DNA from 4 places in the Bradyrhizobium ferriligni genome. Region 4 is predicted to be linked to each of the others. Evidence: predicted binding sites of a transcription regulator. Region 4 holds the regulator's gene; each other region holds the start of a gene.

Region 1 (3,991 bases), on a different contig from region 4:
GCATATGCGATAGCCCTGGGGGTGACGGGAGGGATCGGATGGATTGCACATCGCCTCAGCGCAAGATTGCTTTGCAATTTTGTCGCGAGCTACTCGAAGTGATGGTGGTGCAAGCGGCACAGCCTCTCGGCATGCGAGGCGATGCATTCAGGCGCGGCAACAGCCGAATGCGCTACGCGCTACTTCTGCTTGGGCAGGAGGCCCTTTAGCTTTTCCATGTCCTTGACGTTCATCTTCATGCCGCCGGGCATGATGATGTCACCGGCCTTCTGGTCGCTCTTGCAGGCGCCGAGCCACTTCGCCTCGATCGTCATCGTGGTATCGCGCGAGCCGGCCGCGCCGCCCTCGGCATGCGAGGTGCTCTTCACCGTGTAGGCGGAATTGAAATCGCCGACGATCTCGGCATGGCTCTGCATCGTCATGCCGGCGACGCTGCAGACGCTGTCGCTCACATAGCCGGTCGCGGTCTTCTGGATATCCTGCTTGGAGCAGACTTCCTTGGCCATCGGCGAGGCCGCCGCGCTCATCTCCTTGTCGGTGGTCTCGTCGGTGCAGTGCTGCATGGTGATTTCCGGCATCGGCCCGCCGGTGCGCACCATTTTCATCTCCCACAGACCGGCCTTGCGGATCGGCAGGTCGACGGCACTTGCGGCGCCAGCGGACAGGACAAGGCACACAGCCGAACCAAGCAAGGCAAGCTGTCGGGTCATGCGGTCGGCTCCCGGCTGAACGATCGAAAGATTTGAAGCGCGCTCAGTAGAGCGTGCGCAGCGGCCTCTGGGCTGCGCCATAGGGCACCCAGCGACAGGCGAAAGAGATGTAGCCGCCCGGATAGTTCTGCATCGCAAGGAACTTGACCACCTTGCCGTAGGAGGCGCAGTGATCGACGGCGAGCTGCCGGGCGTCGGCCTGGGTCGCCAGCGTATAGGCGATGATACCGCCGGTATCATTGCCCTTGAACGGCGGCACCGGCTGCATCCAGTCGGCCCGCGCCGGCACAACGGCCAGCATCCCGCAAACGGCAACCAGGCACGCGGCCAATTTCCTTCGCATCGCAGACTCCATTTCGCTTCGAGCCAACATAGAGTGCGCCGGCGACCGTGAAAAGAACGAGCCGGGTCCCCAAAGTGGACTTCTCCGCAGGTGTTGCCGCGCTGCACTTGACCTTGCCGGGGCTTCGCGGCACCGTCCGCGGCATCGGATAATCGGGTGGATTCCCATGCGCAACCTGTTCAGCTCCCGCAATAAACTCGGCCGCAAGCTCGGCCTCGGCACCGCACTCGTGGTCGGCACGCTGGCGTTCGGGGGCACGGCCCAGGCCGCCAATCCGCTCGAAATGAACTTTTGGCTGTCCGGCCCGCGCTATGACGGCAATGTGGCCCCATGCGAGAAGGCCCTGACGGTCATCAGCACGCAATTCCAGGAAAAGGAAGCCACCTTCTGGAATTCGCCGCTCGTGATCACCGGCTTCAACGGGATTCACGAAACCGCCTTCCGTCCCTGGCAGTCCGACAATATTCCGCGCCGCTATTGCAGCGGCGAGGCGATGCTGAGCGATGGCAAGGTGCGCAAGGTGCACTATTCGATCATCGAGGACGGCGGCTTTGCCAGCATCAATCAGGGCGTCGAATGGTGCGTCGCGGGGCTCGACCGCAACTGGGCCTATAACCCGTCCTGCAAGGCCGCCCGGCCCTGATCTCCGACCAGACTGCTAAAGCAGAAGCCGCCGCCATTTGGACGGCGGCTTTTTGTTCTTGAAATGTTCTCGCGGCCTGCTAGGCTCTGGGCGGTCGAGTGAGGGGAGCGTTTGATGCCTCGGTTGGACACAATTTCCCGATTTTTGATTTCGGTTGCCATTATTCTGTGCAGTGCGGTTGGGGCCTCGGCCCAGGATCGCCGCCAGAATGCGCCCGGTGAGTTCGATTTCTATGTACTGTCGCTGTCGTGGTCGCCCTCGTTCTGCGAGGCGGCGAGCGAGCGCGGCAACAACGGCCGCGGCACGCAGGCGCAGTGCGGCGGACGGCCCTATTCCTTCGTGGTGCACGGCCTGTGGCCGCAATATGAGCGGGGCTTTCCGGAATACTGCCAGCGGCCCTCGCCGCGACTCGCCCGCAGCATCATGAGCTCGATGCTCGACCTGATGCCGGCGCCCGGGCTGATCTACAATGAGTGGGACAAGCACGGCACCTGCTCCGGTCTCGGCGAACGCGCCTATTTCGAAGCCATCCGCAAGGCCCGCGCCACGGTGAAGATCCCCGAGGAATTCCTGCAATTGTCGGAGCCGAAGACGGTCGCGCCCGACGAGCTGGAGGCGGCGTTCATCAAGGTCAATCCGGGCCTCAGCAACTCCGCAATCTCGGTGACCTGCGACAGCAAGCGGCTCAGCGAGGTGCGGATCTGCCTCAGCAAGGATCTGCAATTCCGCTCCTGCGAGGAAATCGATCGCCGCGCCTGCCGCCGCGATCAGGTGCTGATGCCGCCGGTTCGCGGCGGCTGAAACTCTCTGCGTCATGGCCGGCGGACCTGCGCCGCGCGTCGTCGCGCAAAACGTCCCGGCCACCTGCGCCATCGCGAAACAAGCAAGATAAGGTGCAGATGCCCGGGAGCCGGCTACGCCAAGCCTTCGCCGAGCTCGGATGTTAACCCCGCCGAAGCTTTAGCGAAGGCCGGGACAAGCCCGGGCATGACGAGTACAACATGCGCGACCCTTTGGGAGCGCAGCACGATCATCACATGAACTACCGTCACGCCTTTCATGCCGGCAGCTTTGCCGACGTCATCAAGCACATCGTGCTGGTGCGCATGCTCACCTATCTGCAGGACAAGCAGGCGCCGTTCCGCGTCATCGACACCCATGCCGGCGCCGGCCTCTATGATTTGACGTCGAGCGAAGCGCAGCGCGGCGGCGAATGGCTCACCGGCATCGCGCGGCTGATGCAGGCGCGGCTCTCCGACAAGGCGTTGCCGCTGATCGCGCCCTATCTCGACATCATCAGGGCATTCAATCCGAGAGGCGAGCTGAAAGCCTATCCTGGTTCGCCGTTGATCGCGCGGGCGCTGCTGCGTCCGCAAGATCGCCTCACCGCCTGCGAGATCGAACCGACGGCGCGCAAACAACTGATCGACGCCTTGCGACGCGACGCGCAAGCGCGCGTCGTCGATCTCGACGGCTGGATGGCGCTGCCTGCATTCTTGCCGCCGAACGAGCGGCGCGGCCTGGTGCTGATCGATCCGCCGTTCGAAGCGAAGGACGAGTTCGAGCGGCTGGCCAGTGCTTTCACGGAAGCATTCGCGAAGTGGCCGACCGGCACGTATCTTTTGTGGTACCCCGTAAAAACCCGGAGAGCCACCGATGAGTTAGCGCGCAGTGTGGCCGCTGCAGCAGCAGCGAGTCGGCCCGCCGGCAAATGCCTGCGTTTGGAATTCAGTGTGGCACCGCAAGAAGCAGGCGCAGGCCTCGTTTCCACAGGGCTTTTGCTGGTGAATCCGCCGTGGACGCTGGCGAATGAGTTGAAGATCATCCTGCCCGAACTCGAGAGGCCGCTCGGTCAAGGCGGTGCGGGACGCTTCAGACTCGAGACGCCTAAACCTTGATCGATAGCTCCTACTGAAAAGTTCAATTTTGAGCATAGGCAATTTGCGCGGAACCGTATTATGCTCATCCTGTTACGACTGGCTTTACGTTCCGCTTCCGCGAATGGTTGCGGCGGAGTGACAAGGCCGAAATAAATCCAGGCAGACCGGCGGCGTGACGCCGGCCTGTTCAGGTGGCCAAGCTTCCGACAAGCGAATGTCGGTCAACCGCTACGCGGCGTGCGCGTAGCGGTGGAGCAATACGGGGGAGGAGTTTCCCGATGGCCATGACTGGGACAGTCAAGTTCTTCAACGGAGAGCGTGGCTACGGCTTCATCAAGCCTGATGATGGCGGCCGCGATGTGTTCGTTCACATCACAGCTGTCGAGCGTGCCGGATTGAAGGACCTGACTGAAGG
Region 2 (3,991 bases), on a different contig from region 4:
TTTCGACAATTCGATTTTCACCGAGCGCGCCGCGGGACCTTCGCCGATGATCAGGTCGAGCTGGAAATCCTCCATCGCGGGATAGAGCACTTCCTCGACCGCCGGGCTGAGGCGATGGATCTCGTCGATGAACAGCACATCGCGCTCTTCGAGATTGGTCAGCAGCGCCGCGAGATCGCCGGCCTTGGCGATGACAGGGCCGGAGGTGGCACGAAAGCCGACACCGAGCTCGCGCGCGACGATCTGCGCCAGCGTGGTCTTGCCGAGGCCGGGGGGACCGACGAACAGCACGTGATCGAGCGCCTCGCCGCGCTTCTTCGCAGCCTCGATGAAGATCGAGAGATTCTTGCGCGCCTGAGCCTGGCCGACGAACTCCGTCAGCGACTGCGGCCGCAGCGCGGTGTCGCCGACATCATCGGAGCGGCGTTCGGGCGAGACCATGCGCGAGGGCGTATTCATGATGCGAGACTAACACGAAGCTGGTAGTTCCCCCTCGCCCCGCTCTTGCGGGGAGAGGTGAAGAACGGCTGGCACGGGTATCCACTGATCACTTCGACAATTCCTTCAGGCCGAGCCGGATCAGCTGCGCGGTCTCGGCCTTCTCACCGGCGCTGCGCGAGGCGGTGGCGATGGCGGCGGCGGCCTGCGGCTGGCCGTAGCCGAGATTGACCAGCGCCGAGATCGCGTCGGTGACCGGACGCGGCGCGCGGTTGTTGTCGATCGCGCCTGACAGTTGCACCACCGCGGGATCGACATCGGCAAAGCCCGGCGCCTTGTCCTTCAATTCGCTGACGATACGCTCGGCGACCTTCGGCCCGACCCCCGGCGTCCGCGCCACCGCCGCCTTGTCGCGCAGCGCGATGGCATTAGCGAGATCGGTCGGCGGCAGCGTGCCGAGCACCGCGAGCGCGACCTTGGCGCCGACCCCCTGCACGGTCTGCAGCAGGCGAAACCATTCGCGCTCATGATCCGAGCGGAAGCCGAACAGTTTGATCTGATCCTCGCGGACATAGGTCTCGATCGAGAGCACGGCGGCGCCGCCCGGCGACGGCAACGCCTGCAACGTGCGGCTCGCGCAGTGCACCTGATAGCCGACGCCGCCGACGTCGAGGATCACGTAATCCTCGCCATAGGAATCGATCAGGCCCTTCAGCTTGCCGATCATAGGCTCGCCACCCTGAGCCGCAGCGCGGTGCTCTGGCGGTGATGCGCGTGGGTAATCGCGACCGCGAGCGCGTCCGCGGCGTCGGCGGACGGCGGCTCGGCTTTCGGCAGCAGGATCTTCAACATCACCTGGATCTGGTTCTTCTCGGCATGTCCGGCGCCGACCACGGTCTTCTTGACCTGGTTGGGCGCGTATTCGGCGACCGAGATACCGAACATTGCGGGCGCCAGCATGGCGACGCCGCGCGCCTGGCCGAGCTTCAGCGTGGCAACGCCGTCCTTGTTGACGAAGGTCTGCTCGACCGCCGCCTCCGCAGGCTTGTAGTCGCCGAGCACGGCGGCGAGCCCCTCATGGATCGCGAGCAGCCGGCTCGCCAGCGGCAGATCGTCCGGCGGCTCGACCGAACCACAGGCGATGTAGACCAGACGGTTGCCTTCAGTCTCGATCACGCCCCAGCCGGTGCGGCGGAGACCCGGATCGATACCGATGATGCGGACGGGAGAGCGAATCGGCTGGGATGTCATGGGCTAGTGATACCGCCTAGCCTGCGAGAACGAAACACAAACGGAGCCTCATCCCCTGCCGCGGTCGTTGTACTCGGCCCACTCGTCATCCCGCCTAGTGCGCAATTGCGCACGGGAGCGGGATCCAGTACGCCGCGGCTTCTCGGATCGAAGGCAGGTCTCCGGAATACCGGGTCGCCCGGTCCAGCCGGGCGATGACAGCAGTGCAAGCGACTAGCCGCCCATCTTCGCGATCAGAGCGTCGGACACCTCGAAATTGGCGAACACGTTCTGCACGTCGTCGTGCTCGTTGAGCAGGTCCATCAGCTTCAGCAGCTTTTCGCCGGTCTCGTCGTCGACCGCGACGGTGTTCTGCGGTTTCCAGGTCAGCGCCGCTTTGCGCGGCTCGCCGAACTTCGCTTCCAGCGCTTTTGCCACTTCGTGGAAGGTGTCCTGCGAGGCGTAGACCTCATGGCCGCCTTCGCTGGAGACCACGTCGTCGGCGCCGGCCTCGATCGCGGCGTCCAGCATGGCGTCGTCGGAGGCGACCTTGGCGTCGTATTCGATGATGCCGGTGCGGTCGAACATGAAGGCGACCGAGCCGGTTTCGCCGAGATTGCCGCCCGACTTGGTGAAGAAGGAGCGGATGTCGGAGGCGGCGCGGTTGCGGTTGTCGGTCAGCGCCTCGACGATCACGGCGACGCCGCCGGGGCCATAACCCTCGTAGCGGATCTCGTCATAGTTCTCGCCCTCATTGCCCGCAGCCTTTTTGATGGCGCGGTCGATATTGTCCTTGGGCATGTTCTCGGCGCGGGCCGCGACCACGGCGGCGCGCAGCCGCGGATTCATCGCCGGGTCGGGGGTGCCGAGCTTGGCCGCCACGGTGATTTCGCGGGCCAGCTTGCCGAAAAGCTTCGACTTCTGGGCATCCTGCCGGCCCTTGCGGTGCATGATGTTCTTGAATTGGGAATGGCCGGCCATGCGACGTCTCTTCGGAGCTTAGGGTCTGAACAGGGATGGAAAACGCGGCCTTATAGGCCCCTCACGGTCAAAATCAAAGGATCGGCGGGGCCTTCCGGCGGAGGAATACTACCGCAAGCCGGAATATGAGGCACTTGTTAACCATGACTTCATGACCGGATGCGAGGATCGCCCCGTCCCGCCGCAACTTTCCAGAGCCCCCAAAGAGCCCACATGGCGTTCGGTTTGTTTCGAAAGCAAGTGCCGGAGCCGGCTACGCCGGCCGACGCGCCGCAGGTTCCAATCGTGGCCGCCGCCCCTGGTGTCTCGACCGAGACTGATTCGGCCAAGGATTCGTCCAAGGAGATCCTGGAATTGCTGGAACTCGAGCTCGGCGCGATGATCCGCCAGCTCGAACGCGCCGCGAGCTCGGTCGCCGACGGCGCCGAGGCGACGGCAGCCAAGCTCGCCACCATCCGCACCCGCACCGACGCGCTGACCGGCCGCAGCAGCGATGCGCAGAGCACCGCGACGACGTTCTCGCAAGCCGCCGACCGCTTCACCCACTCCGCCGAGGGCATCGGGGCGCAGGTGCGCAGCGCGAGCCAACTCGCCGACGACGCCGCGGCCGCGGCGCGCGAGGCCACCGCCAATGTCGATCGCCTGCGCGAGTCTTCAGCCGCGATCGGCAACGTCGTCAATCTGATCGCGCAGATCGCGCGGCAGACCACGCTGCTCGCGCTGAACTCGACCATCGAGGCGGCACGCGCCGGTGCCGCCGGCAAGGGCTTTGCGGTGGTCGCAACCGAGGTCAAGGCGCTGGCGGTGCAGACCCAGAGCGCGACCGAGGAGATCACGCGGAAGATCGAGGCGCTGCAGAAGGACGCCACCGGATCGGCCGACGCGGTGCACCGCATCTCCCAGGCGATCGAAAAGATCCGCCCGGTGTTCGAGAACGTCAACGGCGCGGTCGCCGAGCAGAATGAAATCACCGGCGAGATGGGCCAGAACGCCGCCTCCGCCTCGCACTTCATCGTCTCGGTCGGCACCAGCGCTGGCGAGATCGACAGTGCAACGCGCGAAGCCGCCGCGCATGGCGACAATGTTGCCAAGGCGGGCAAGGCGGTGACTGCATTCGCGCAGAAGCTGAAAGCGCGTTGCGCGGTGCTGCTGCGCCAGGACGAGCGCGGCGATCCGCGCAAGAACGAGCGCCTGCCTTGCAGCCTCAAGATCGAGATCACGACCGCGCGCGGCATCGTCACCGCACCGGTCTACGAGATCGCGATGGACGGCATTTTGATCGGCGGCGCCGATGCCGAGAAGCTGCCGGCGCAGGAGACCCTGAACGCGACCTTGCAGGAGA
Region 3 (3,991 bases), on a different contig from region 4:
GGTTGCTCTGATTGCGTTTGCTGCGCCTGCCGCGGCCGCCGATCTCGCTGCGCGCCCCTACACCAAGGCGCCGCCGCCCGTGGTTACCCCGATCTATGACTGGACCGGTTTCTACATCGGCGCCAACGGCGGCTGGGGCTCGAGCCACAATTGCTGGGACCAGCTCCCGGCCGGCATCTTCCTCGCCTCGGACGGTTGCCATGACGCAACGGGCGGCGTCGCCGGTGGCCAGATCGGCTATCGCTGGCAGGCCGGCGCCTGGGTGTTCGGCCTTGAAGCGCAGGGCGACTGGGCTGACCTGAAGGGAAGCAACGGCAGCGCGATCTTCCCGGGCCTGTTCACCAACCAGTCCAAGATCGACGCGTTCGGCCTGTTCACCGGCCAGATCGGTTACGCCGTCAACAACGTGCTGCTCTACGCCAAGGGCGGCGCGGCGTTGACCGACAACCGCTTCAACACCTACTTCACCCCGACCGGCGTGCTGGTCGGCAGCGCAAGCGATACCCGCTGGGGCGGCACCGTCGGCGCCGGCATCGAAGTCGGCTTCGCGCCGAACTGGACCGCTGGCATCGAATACGATCACCTGTTCATGCAGGACAAGACCTACAACCTGATCGCCCCCAACGGCACGCTGAACAGCACCATCCGTGATCGCCAGGACGTCGACCTCGTCACCGTCCGCGTGAACTACAAGTGGGGTGGCCCGGTCGTTGCGCGCTACTGATCGCGCGAAGCCGATTGATCCAGACGAAAGGCCGGCCTCGCGCCGGCTTTTTTGTTTATGCGCCGGCTTTTTCGTTGCGTGTGCGCGTGCACCTCACCGCGGCCGTTTTCGGTGCATTGTGGTTTCGCGGATACACAACTTCCGGCATTTCTCTGTAGAAGCACCGGCACGTCACGCGACACTGCTGTGACGCTCTCTTCAAAAGTTTGAAGGGACAACAAGAAAATGGGCAAGAAAAACGGGACTCGGACTTTGAAAATCAGGAATGTTTTGCTGGCATCGGCCGGCTTGTTTGCACTGAGCGCTTTTGCACCTGCGATGGCCGCCGACATGGCGGCTCGCGCCCCCTACGTGAAGGCTCCGCCGCCGGCCGCGATCTACAACTGGACCGGCTTCTACGTCGGTGGCTTCGGCGGCTACGCCAGCGAGAACTCCGGCACCCCGAGCATGGAAGGCGGCTTCGGCGGCGGCACTATCGGCTACAACTGGCAGGCCGGCAACATCGTGTACGGCCTCGAGGTCGACGCTGCAGGCGCTGACATCGACGCATCGGTCTCGACGCTGGGCGTCACCGCCCGGAGCAAGATCGATTCGCTCGGCACCGTGCGCGGCCGCTTCGGCTTCGCCGTCGACAAGGTGCTGTTCTACGGCACCGGCGGCTACGCCTGGGCCAACAACGAGGTCAGCGTCACCGCGCTCGGCGTGACTGCCTCGCAGAGCAACTTCCACTCGGGCTGGACCGTCGGCGCCGGCGTCGAGGCGTTCATCGCCCCGCAGTGGTCGATCAAGGGCGAATACCTGTATCGCAGCCTCGACAGCGAGAACTATTTCGGCGTGCCGTCCGGCACGCTCGAGCTGCACAGCGCCCAGTTCGGCGTGAATTATCACTTCGGCGGCCCGATCGTCGCCAAGTACTAAGAGATCGATCTGCGATCAGATTGCACCGAAAGGCCGGCCTCGCGCCGGCCTTTTTGCGTAAGAGCGTTTCGAGCGAAGTGGATTCCGGTTCGCGTAAAGAAAGCGCGTCAAAGCAGGAATCTGGAGCCCCCGTTCCGATTCCGTCGGAACGGGAAAAGGCTCTCGCGGAACCGGCGCTGCTGACGGCTGCTGCCATCAGGCAAACTATCCGTTGATGGACGCGACTCAGCACTGGAAATTGTCGACCGTTCTTCCTACGTTCCAGTCTTCACACCCCATCGGCGCAAGGTCCCGGCATCACCGGCGATGCGCGCCCAAAAGGCGCCCAAGCATGCGCCCGGAACTGTCGCTATGGATGAAGTGCTCAAGGCGAAGCGCCAACAGAACGCCGGCTCCTCATCGCGCGCCATCACGATCCGTGGCGCGCGCGAACACAATCTGAAGAACATCGACGTCGAGATTCCCCGCGACAAGCTCGTGGTGTTCACCGGCCTGTCCGGCTCCGGCAAGTCGTCGCTCGCGTTCGACACCATCTATGCCGAGGGCCAGCGCCGCTACGTCGAATCGCTGTCGGCCTATGCGCGCCAGTTCCTCGAGATGATGCAGAAGCCGGACGTCGACCAGATCGACGGCCTGTCGCCGGCGATCTCGATCGAGCAGAAGACCACGTCGAAGAACCCGCGCTCCACCGTCGGCACCGTCACCGAGATCTACGACTACATGCGCCTGCTGTGGGCCCGCGTCGGCGTGCCCTATTCGCCGGCCACCGGCCTGCCGATCGAGAGCCAGATCGTCTCGCAGATGGTCGACCGCGTGCTGGCGCTGCCGGAAGGCACCCGCCTCTACCTGCTGGCGCCGGTCGTGCGCGGCCGCAAGGGCGAGTACAAGAAGGAGCTCGCCGAGTATCTCAAGAAGGGCTTTCAGCGCGTCAAGATCGACGGCACCTTCTACGAACTGTCCGAGGCGCCCGCGCTCGACAAGAAATTCCCGCACGACATCGACGTCGTGGTCGACCGCATTGTGGTGCGTCCCGACCTCGCCCAGCGCCTCGCGGAAAGCTTTGAGACCGCGCTGAAGCTCGCCGAGGGCCTCGCCGTGATCGAATACGCCGACGCGCCGGCGGCGGCCGCCCAGGACGACAAGAAAGAGGACAAGAAGAAGACCGCGAAGATTCACGACAAGAGCGGGCCCGAGCGCATCCTGTTCTCGGAGAAATTCGCCTGTCCGGTCTCCGGCTTCACGATCCCCGAGATCGAGCCGCGCCTGTTCTCGTTCAACAACCCCTATGGCGCCTGCCCGGCCTGCGGCGGCCTCGGCGTCGAGCAGCATATCGACGAGGATCTGGTCATCCCCGACAAGGAGCTGACCTTGCGCAAGGGCGCGATCGCGCCCTGGGCGAAATCGTCCTCGCCCTATTACATCCAGACCCTGACCGCGCTCGGCAAGCACTACAAGTTCACGCTCGACACCAAGTGGAAGGACCTCACCAAGAAGGTCCAGAACGCGCTGCTGCACGGCTCCGGCGACGACGAGATCAAGTTCTCCTATGAGGACGGCGTCCGCTCCTACGACACCAAGAAGCCGTTCGAGGGCGTCATCACCAACATCAACCGCCGCTACCGCGAGACCGAGAGCGAGTGGGCGCGCGAGGAGCTCGGCAAGTATTTCTCCGACGTGCCCTGCGCCGGCTGCAACGGCCACCGGCTGAAGCCCGAGGCGCTGTGCGTCAAGATCGGCGGCAAGCACATCGGCGAGATCTCCGAGCTCTCGGTCAAGCGCGCCGGCGAATGGTTCGAGACGGTGCCGGAGGCGCTGAACGCACAGCAGAACGAGATCGCGACGCGGATCCTGAAAGAGATCCGCGAGCGCCTGACCTTCCTGCTCGACGTCGGCCTGAACTACCTGACGCTGTCGCGCTCCTCCGGCACGCTGTCCGGCGGCGAGAGCCAGCGCATCCGCCTCGCCTCGCAGATCGGCTCCGGCCTCACCGGCGTGCTCTACGTGCTGGACGAGCCGTCGATCGGCCTGCACCAGCGCGACAATGCCCGGCTGCTCGACACCCTGAAGCGGCTGCGCGACCTCGGCAACACCGTGGTCGTGGTCGAGCATGACGAGGACGCCATCCGGCTGGCCGATTACGTGCTCGATATCGGGCCCGGCGCCGGCATGCATGGCGGCCACATCGTCGCCGAGGGCACGCCCGACCAGATCATGCGCAACCCGAAGTCGCTGACCGGCAAATATCTGACCGGCGAGCTTTCGGTCCCCGTGCCCGACCGGCGGCCGCCGAACCACCGGCGCACCATCAAGGTCGTCAACGCCCGCGGCAATAACCTCAAGAACGTCTCC
Region 4 (3,991 bases):
CCGGAACTTGCGGTGCGCCGCCGCCCGAAGGTCGCGGTGCTCGCGACCGGCGACGAGCTGGTGATGCCGGGCTCGCAGCCCGGCCCCGGCCAGATCGTCTATTCCAACGGCTACGCGCTGCGGGCGCTGGCGCGCGCCGAGGGCGCCGAGACCGTCGACCTCGGCGTTGCCGCCGACACGGTGGAGGCGACCACGGCCGGCATCCGCCGGGCGCGCGAGGCCGGCGCCGATGTCCTGATCACGACAGGCGGCGCCTCGGTCGGCGACCACGATCTCGTCAAGCGGTCGCTGGAAGCCGAGGGCGTCGACATGACGTTCTGGCGGATTGCGATGCGGCCCGGCAAGCCGATGATGCATGGCCGGTTAGGGGCGATGCGGGTGATCGGCCTGCCCGGCAATCCGGTGTCGTCCTACGTCTGCGCCTTCCTGTTCCTGGTGCCGTTGATTCGGGCGCTGAGCGGCCGGAAAGTGATTCATCATCGCCGCACGAGCGCCCTGCTCGGCCGCGACCTCGCCGCCAACGACCAGCGCGAGGACTATCTGCGTGCACGGCTCGAAGCGCGCGAGGACGGCACGTTGGTCGCAACGCCAGTGACGCAGCAGGACTCGTCGCTGCTCGGGAATCTTGCTGCGGCACGGGCACTTCTCGTGCGTCCGCCGTTCGCGGCTGCGGCCGTCAAAGGCAGCGAATGCGAGATCCTGACACTGCCCGAATAAGGTTTTCGCGCCCCGCCGATTGTGCGTTGCCTGATCCGTTCACCGGAAATTAAGTGGTTGCGGAACACATATCGAACATATAGTGTCCGTTCATGATTTGTTTCGAGTACTGGTGTCTACAATCGGGAAGCCGCGTGGAAGCAGGTGCAACGAGCACATGCTCCTGAGGTCAGGCCCGCATGCAGGCCCCACCAGAAGAGTCTCGGAATCGAACGACGCTACCAACCGGGGGAATACTCGAGATGCTCACGCGCAAACAGTACGAACTTCTGCGTTTCATCAATGAACGTCTGAAAGAGGCCGGCGTACCGCCCTCCTTCGACGAGATGAAGGATGCGCTCGACCTGCGCTCGAAGTCCGGTATCCACCGCCTGATCACTGCGCTGGAGGAGCGCGGCTTCATCCGCCGCCTGCCGAACCGCGCCCGCGCCATCGAGGTCATCAAGCTGCCCGAACTCTCGGCCGGCGGCGGCAACGGCCGCCGCGGCTTCACGCCCAGCGTCATCGAAGGCACCCTCGGCCGGCGCGCCAGCACGCCGCCGATCGCCGAGGACGACGGCAACCGTCCGGTCGCGGTCCCCGTGATGGGCCGGATCGCCGCCGGTACGCCGATCGAGGCGCTGCAGACCCGCAGCCACACCATCAGCGTGCCGCCCGACATGCTCGGCGCCGGCGAGCACTATGCGCTCGAGGTGCGCGGCGACTCGATGGTCGATGCCGGCATCCTCGACGGCGACATGGCGCTGATCCAGCGCAACGACGTCGCCAACACCGGCGACATCGTGGTGGCGCTGATCGACGAGGAGGAAGCCACCCTGAAGCGCTTCCGCCGCCGCGGCGCATCGATCGCGCTCGAGCCGGCCAACACCGCCTATGAAGTGCGCATCCTGCCGCCGAACCGGGTCCGCATCCAGGGCAAGCTGATCGGCCTTTATCGCAAATACTGAATTGCAAATACTTGCGGCGGCCGGGAACGAGCAACACGTCGGATCGTTCCTTGCATGATAGTGTAGCGTACGGCCTGCCCGATGCGCTCCGATACCTCTCGCGCAGCGTCGCGTGTTTGTGATCGGAGGCGGTCTCGGACCAGTCGTACAATCGCCCAGAAACGAGCAGAAGCTCGTTCGCTATCGTCCACTCTGGTAGAGGCCCTAATGCCTCAAGGAGAGGCACGGGTCGCTACCTCGAAATGAGGAGCCATCCGATGTGTGACTATAGTCTGCACGCCGTGGCATCGCGCCCCGCCATTGTCGGAGAGACGCTGATCACGACGACGTTCCGCGGCACGTCGACCCGCGGCTTTGCTTCGGAGAACGATCCCACTGTCGCGGTCTGCATGCTGCCGGGCACCGAGCTCGCTTTCGCCGAGAACGTTCGCTACGACAGCCGCTGGATCTGGACCAAGACGCTGAACTATCGCGTCGGCGTGTTCAACGAAGTCGAGCCCGACGTGCCTGATCGGCATCATGACGCGGTCGAATTCCCCGACGGCAGCCATGTCCTGGTGACCCAGCTGGTCGAGGGACAGCGCGTCAGCGTGCTGCAATTGCCGGCGCTGCATCCGCCGGTCGAGCAGAAGCCAAAGGTTGTGGAGCGTCGGCCCTCCGCATTCGCAACGCTGTTTTTGGGTTGAGCGCATCGTCGCCGCGGAATGAGCTGTTCGGCGGCGGATGACCTAAGCAATTTCGGGCGACCCCGGACTCCCGCTTCCGGGGCGCAGGAGGAGGTTTGCGTCGGCCGGCGCCTTGGCGCATCATCGGGCACGGAGGACGTGCGCGGTGGTCGATAAGGTCACATGGCAAAAGGCTGGACGCGTCACGGAACCGGGCCGCTACATGTTCCGGTTCGGTTGGCTGACGGTGACGGCCGACGACCTGAAAGTCTGGGAGCAATTTCCCGAGGCTTCCTTCACCCTCGTCAAGAAGCCCGACGCCGGCCCCGATTCCGACGAATACCATCTCGGCCTGTTCGAGCTGCCGAGCGGCCCCTCACCGGACCACCGCTAATCATCGCCCTGCAGATCGGTCTCGGCCGGCGTCGCGTCCACGGCGGGCCGCGGCGCGGCGGCCGGCGCACGCAGCGTCGTCTCGCTCTCGCCGTCGCCCGGAACCGCGGGCGACCACGGCCGGTCGATCCCGCCAGGCTTCACCGCATCGACGGCGTAGCCGTCCCTGATCCGTCGCAGCACCAGCGCGCCGTGACGGCGCAGCCGCTCGGCATCGATCACCGAGGCCGCGCAGCCCTGCGGCGCCGGCCGCGCCGTGACGATCAGGCCTGCGCGCTCGCAGTCGTCCGCCAGCGCCTCCGGCCGGGTTGCGAGCGTGACGAAGGCGCCGCTAGGTCCCTGGGTCACGCAGCCGCCGGCATCACAGGACACGCCCTCGCCGAGCGACGCATCGGTGGCGGTCCGCGCGTCGGCGTCCGCCGCCAACCACTCCCTGACCAGGAACGCATCCTTGGCGCTGTGCATCAAATGCAGCCGCCCATCACCGCCACGCACCGCGACGTTGCGGCCGTCGCCGGAGATCAACACGTCCGGCTGCGGCACCCTGAGCGCCCAGACCGACGCCATCACGAGCAGCACGGCGCCAGACCAGCGTAGCGGCGTGCGCAGCAGCCCGAGCAGGATGATGCCGGCACTCGCTGCGACCAGCGGCCCGATGCCGAACGCGGCCATGCGGCCGACCGCGCCCGGGAGTGCGGCGACCCATTGCGTCACCAAAATCATCCAGTCGATGCCAAGACCCATGATCGCCCAGAACACGCCGTCGAAGCCGAACGGCATGGCGAGGAGCCCCAGCAGGCCGGCCGGCATCACGACCGCCGACACGACAGGCATCGCCGCGAGGTTGGCGAGCAGCCCGTAGGGCGTCACGCGGTGGAAATGGAACGCGGCGTAGGGCGTCGTCGCAAGCCCTGCCACCAGCGAGGCCAGCATCAGCATCGTGAGCTCACGCCCGCCCCACAGTGCAACCCGAGCGGTCGCCGAATGGTCGGGCGACGCGAATAGGTTCGGCAGCCCGATCTGCACCAGCGCCACCAGCCCGAGCGTCGCGGCAAACGACATCTGGAAGCTGGGATGCACCAGCGCCTCCGGCGCGATCGCGAGCACGATCAGCGCTGCCACCGCCAGCGTACGGAAGGTGATCGCGCGGCGGTCGACGATCACGGCGAGCAGCACCACGGCGGTCATGAAGAACGACCGTTGCGTCGCGACCTCCGCGCCCGACAGCAACAGATAGAACGCCGCGGCGAGCAGCGCGGCCACCGCGGC

What was found. Region 4 encodes LexA, which represses DNA repair genes until DNA is damaged. Its sites were predicted from a motif close to TGTTCNNNNTGTGTTCNG; they were not measured.
Region 1: a site for LexA is predicted at 1,750-1,767, ahead of AC1VNY_RS37695 (ribonuclease T2 family protein). Genes of this name have one in related genera too.
Region 2: a site for LexA is predicted at 1,715-1,732, ahead of ruvC (crossover junction endodeoxyribonuclease RuvC). Genes of this name have one in related genera too.
Region 3: a site for LexA is predicted at 1,889-1,906, ahead of uvrA (excinuclease ABC subunit UvrA). Genes of this name have one in related genera too.

The regions. Positions count from the first base shown of each region.
Region 1 covers NZ_JBXEJO010000094.1:18,437-22,427, reverse strand. The annotation lists gene AC1VNY_RS37710 (DUF3617 domain-containing protein) at 180-710, opposite strand; gene AC1VNY_RS37705 (hypothetical protein) at 754-1,053, opposite strand; gene AC1VNY_RS37700 (hypothetical protein) at 1,220-1,696, shown strand; gene AC1VNY_RS37695 (ribonuclease T2 family protein) at 1,811-2,497, shown strand; gene AC1VNY_RS37690 (23S rRNA (adenine(2030)-N(6))-methyltransferase RlmJ) at 2,734-3,594, shown strand; gene AC1VNY_RS37685 (cold-shock protein) at 3,855-3,991, shown strand, end outside.
Region 2 covers NZ_JBXEJO010000037.1:61,637-65,627, reverse strand. The annotation lists gene ruvB (Holliday junction branch migration DNA helicase RuvB) at 1-459, opposite strand, end outside; gene ruvA (Holliday junction branch migration protein RuvA) at 548-1,165, opposite strand; gene ruvC (crossover junction endodeoxyribonuclease RuvC) at 1,162-1,689, opposite strand; gene AC1VNY_RS22420 (YebC/PmpR family DNA-binding transcriptional regulator) at 1,903-2,649, opposite strand; gene AC1VNY_RS22415 (methyl-accepting chemotaxis protein) at 2,863-3,991, shown strand, end outside.
Region 3 covers NZ_JBXEJO010000027.1:37,331-41,321, forward strand. The annotation lists gene AC1VNY_RS17720 (outer membrane protein) at 1-724, shown strand, start outside; gene AC1VNY_RS17725 (hypothetical protein) at 718-1,056, opposite strand; gene AC1VNY_RS17730 (outer membrane protein) at 983-1,642, shown strand; gene uvrA (excinuclease ABC subunit UvrA) at 1,994-3,991, shown strand, end outside.
Region 4 covers NZ_JBXEJO010000048.1:37,283-41,273, forward strand. The annotation lists gene AC1VNY_RS26590 (molybdopterin molybdotransferase MoeA) at 1-717, shown strand, start outside; gene lexA (transcriptional repressor LexA) at 960-1,664, shown strand; gene AC1VNY_RS26600 (hypothetical protein) at 1,922-2,350, shown strand; gene AC1VNY_RS26605 (hypothetical protein) at 2,496-2,723, shown strand; gene AC1VNY_RS26610 (ComEC/Rec2 family competence protein) at 2,720-3,991, opposite strand, start outside.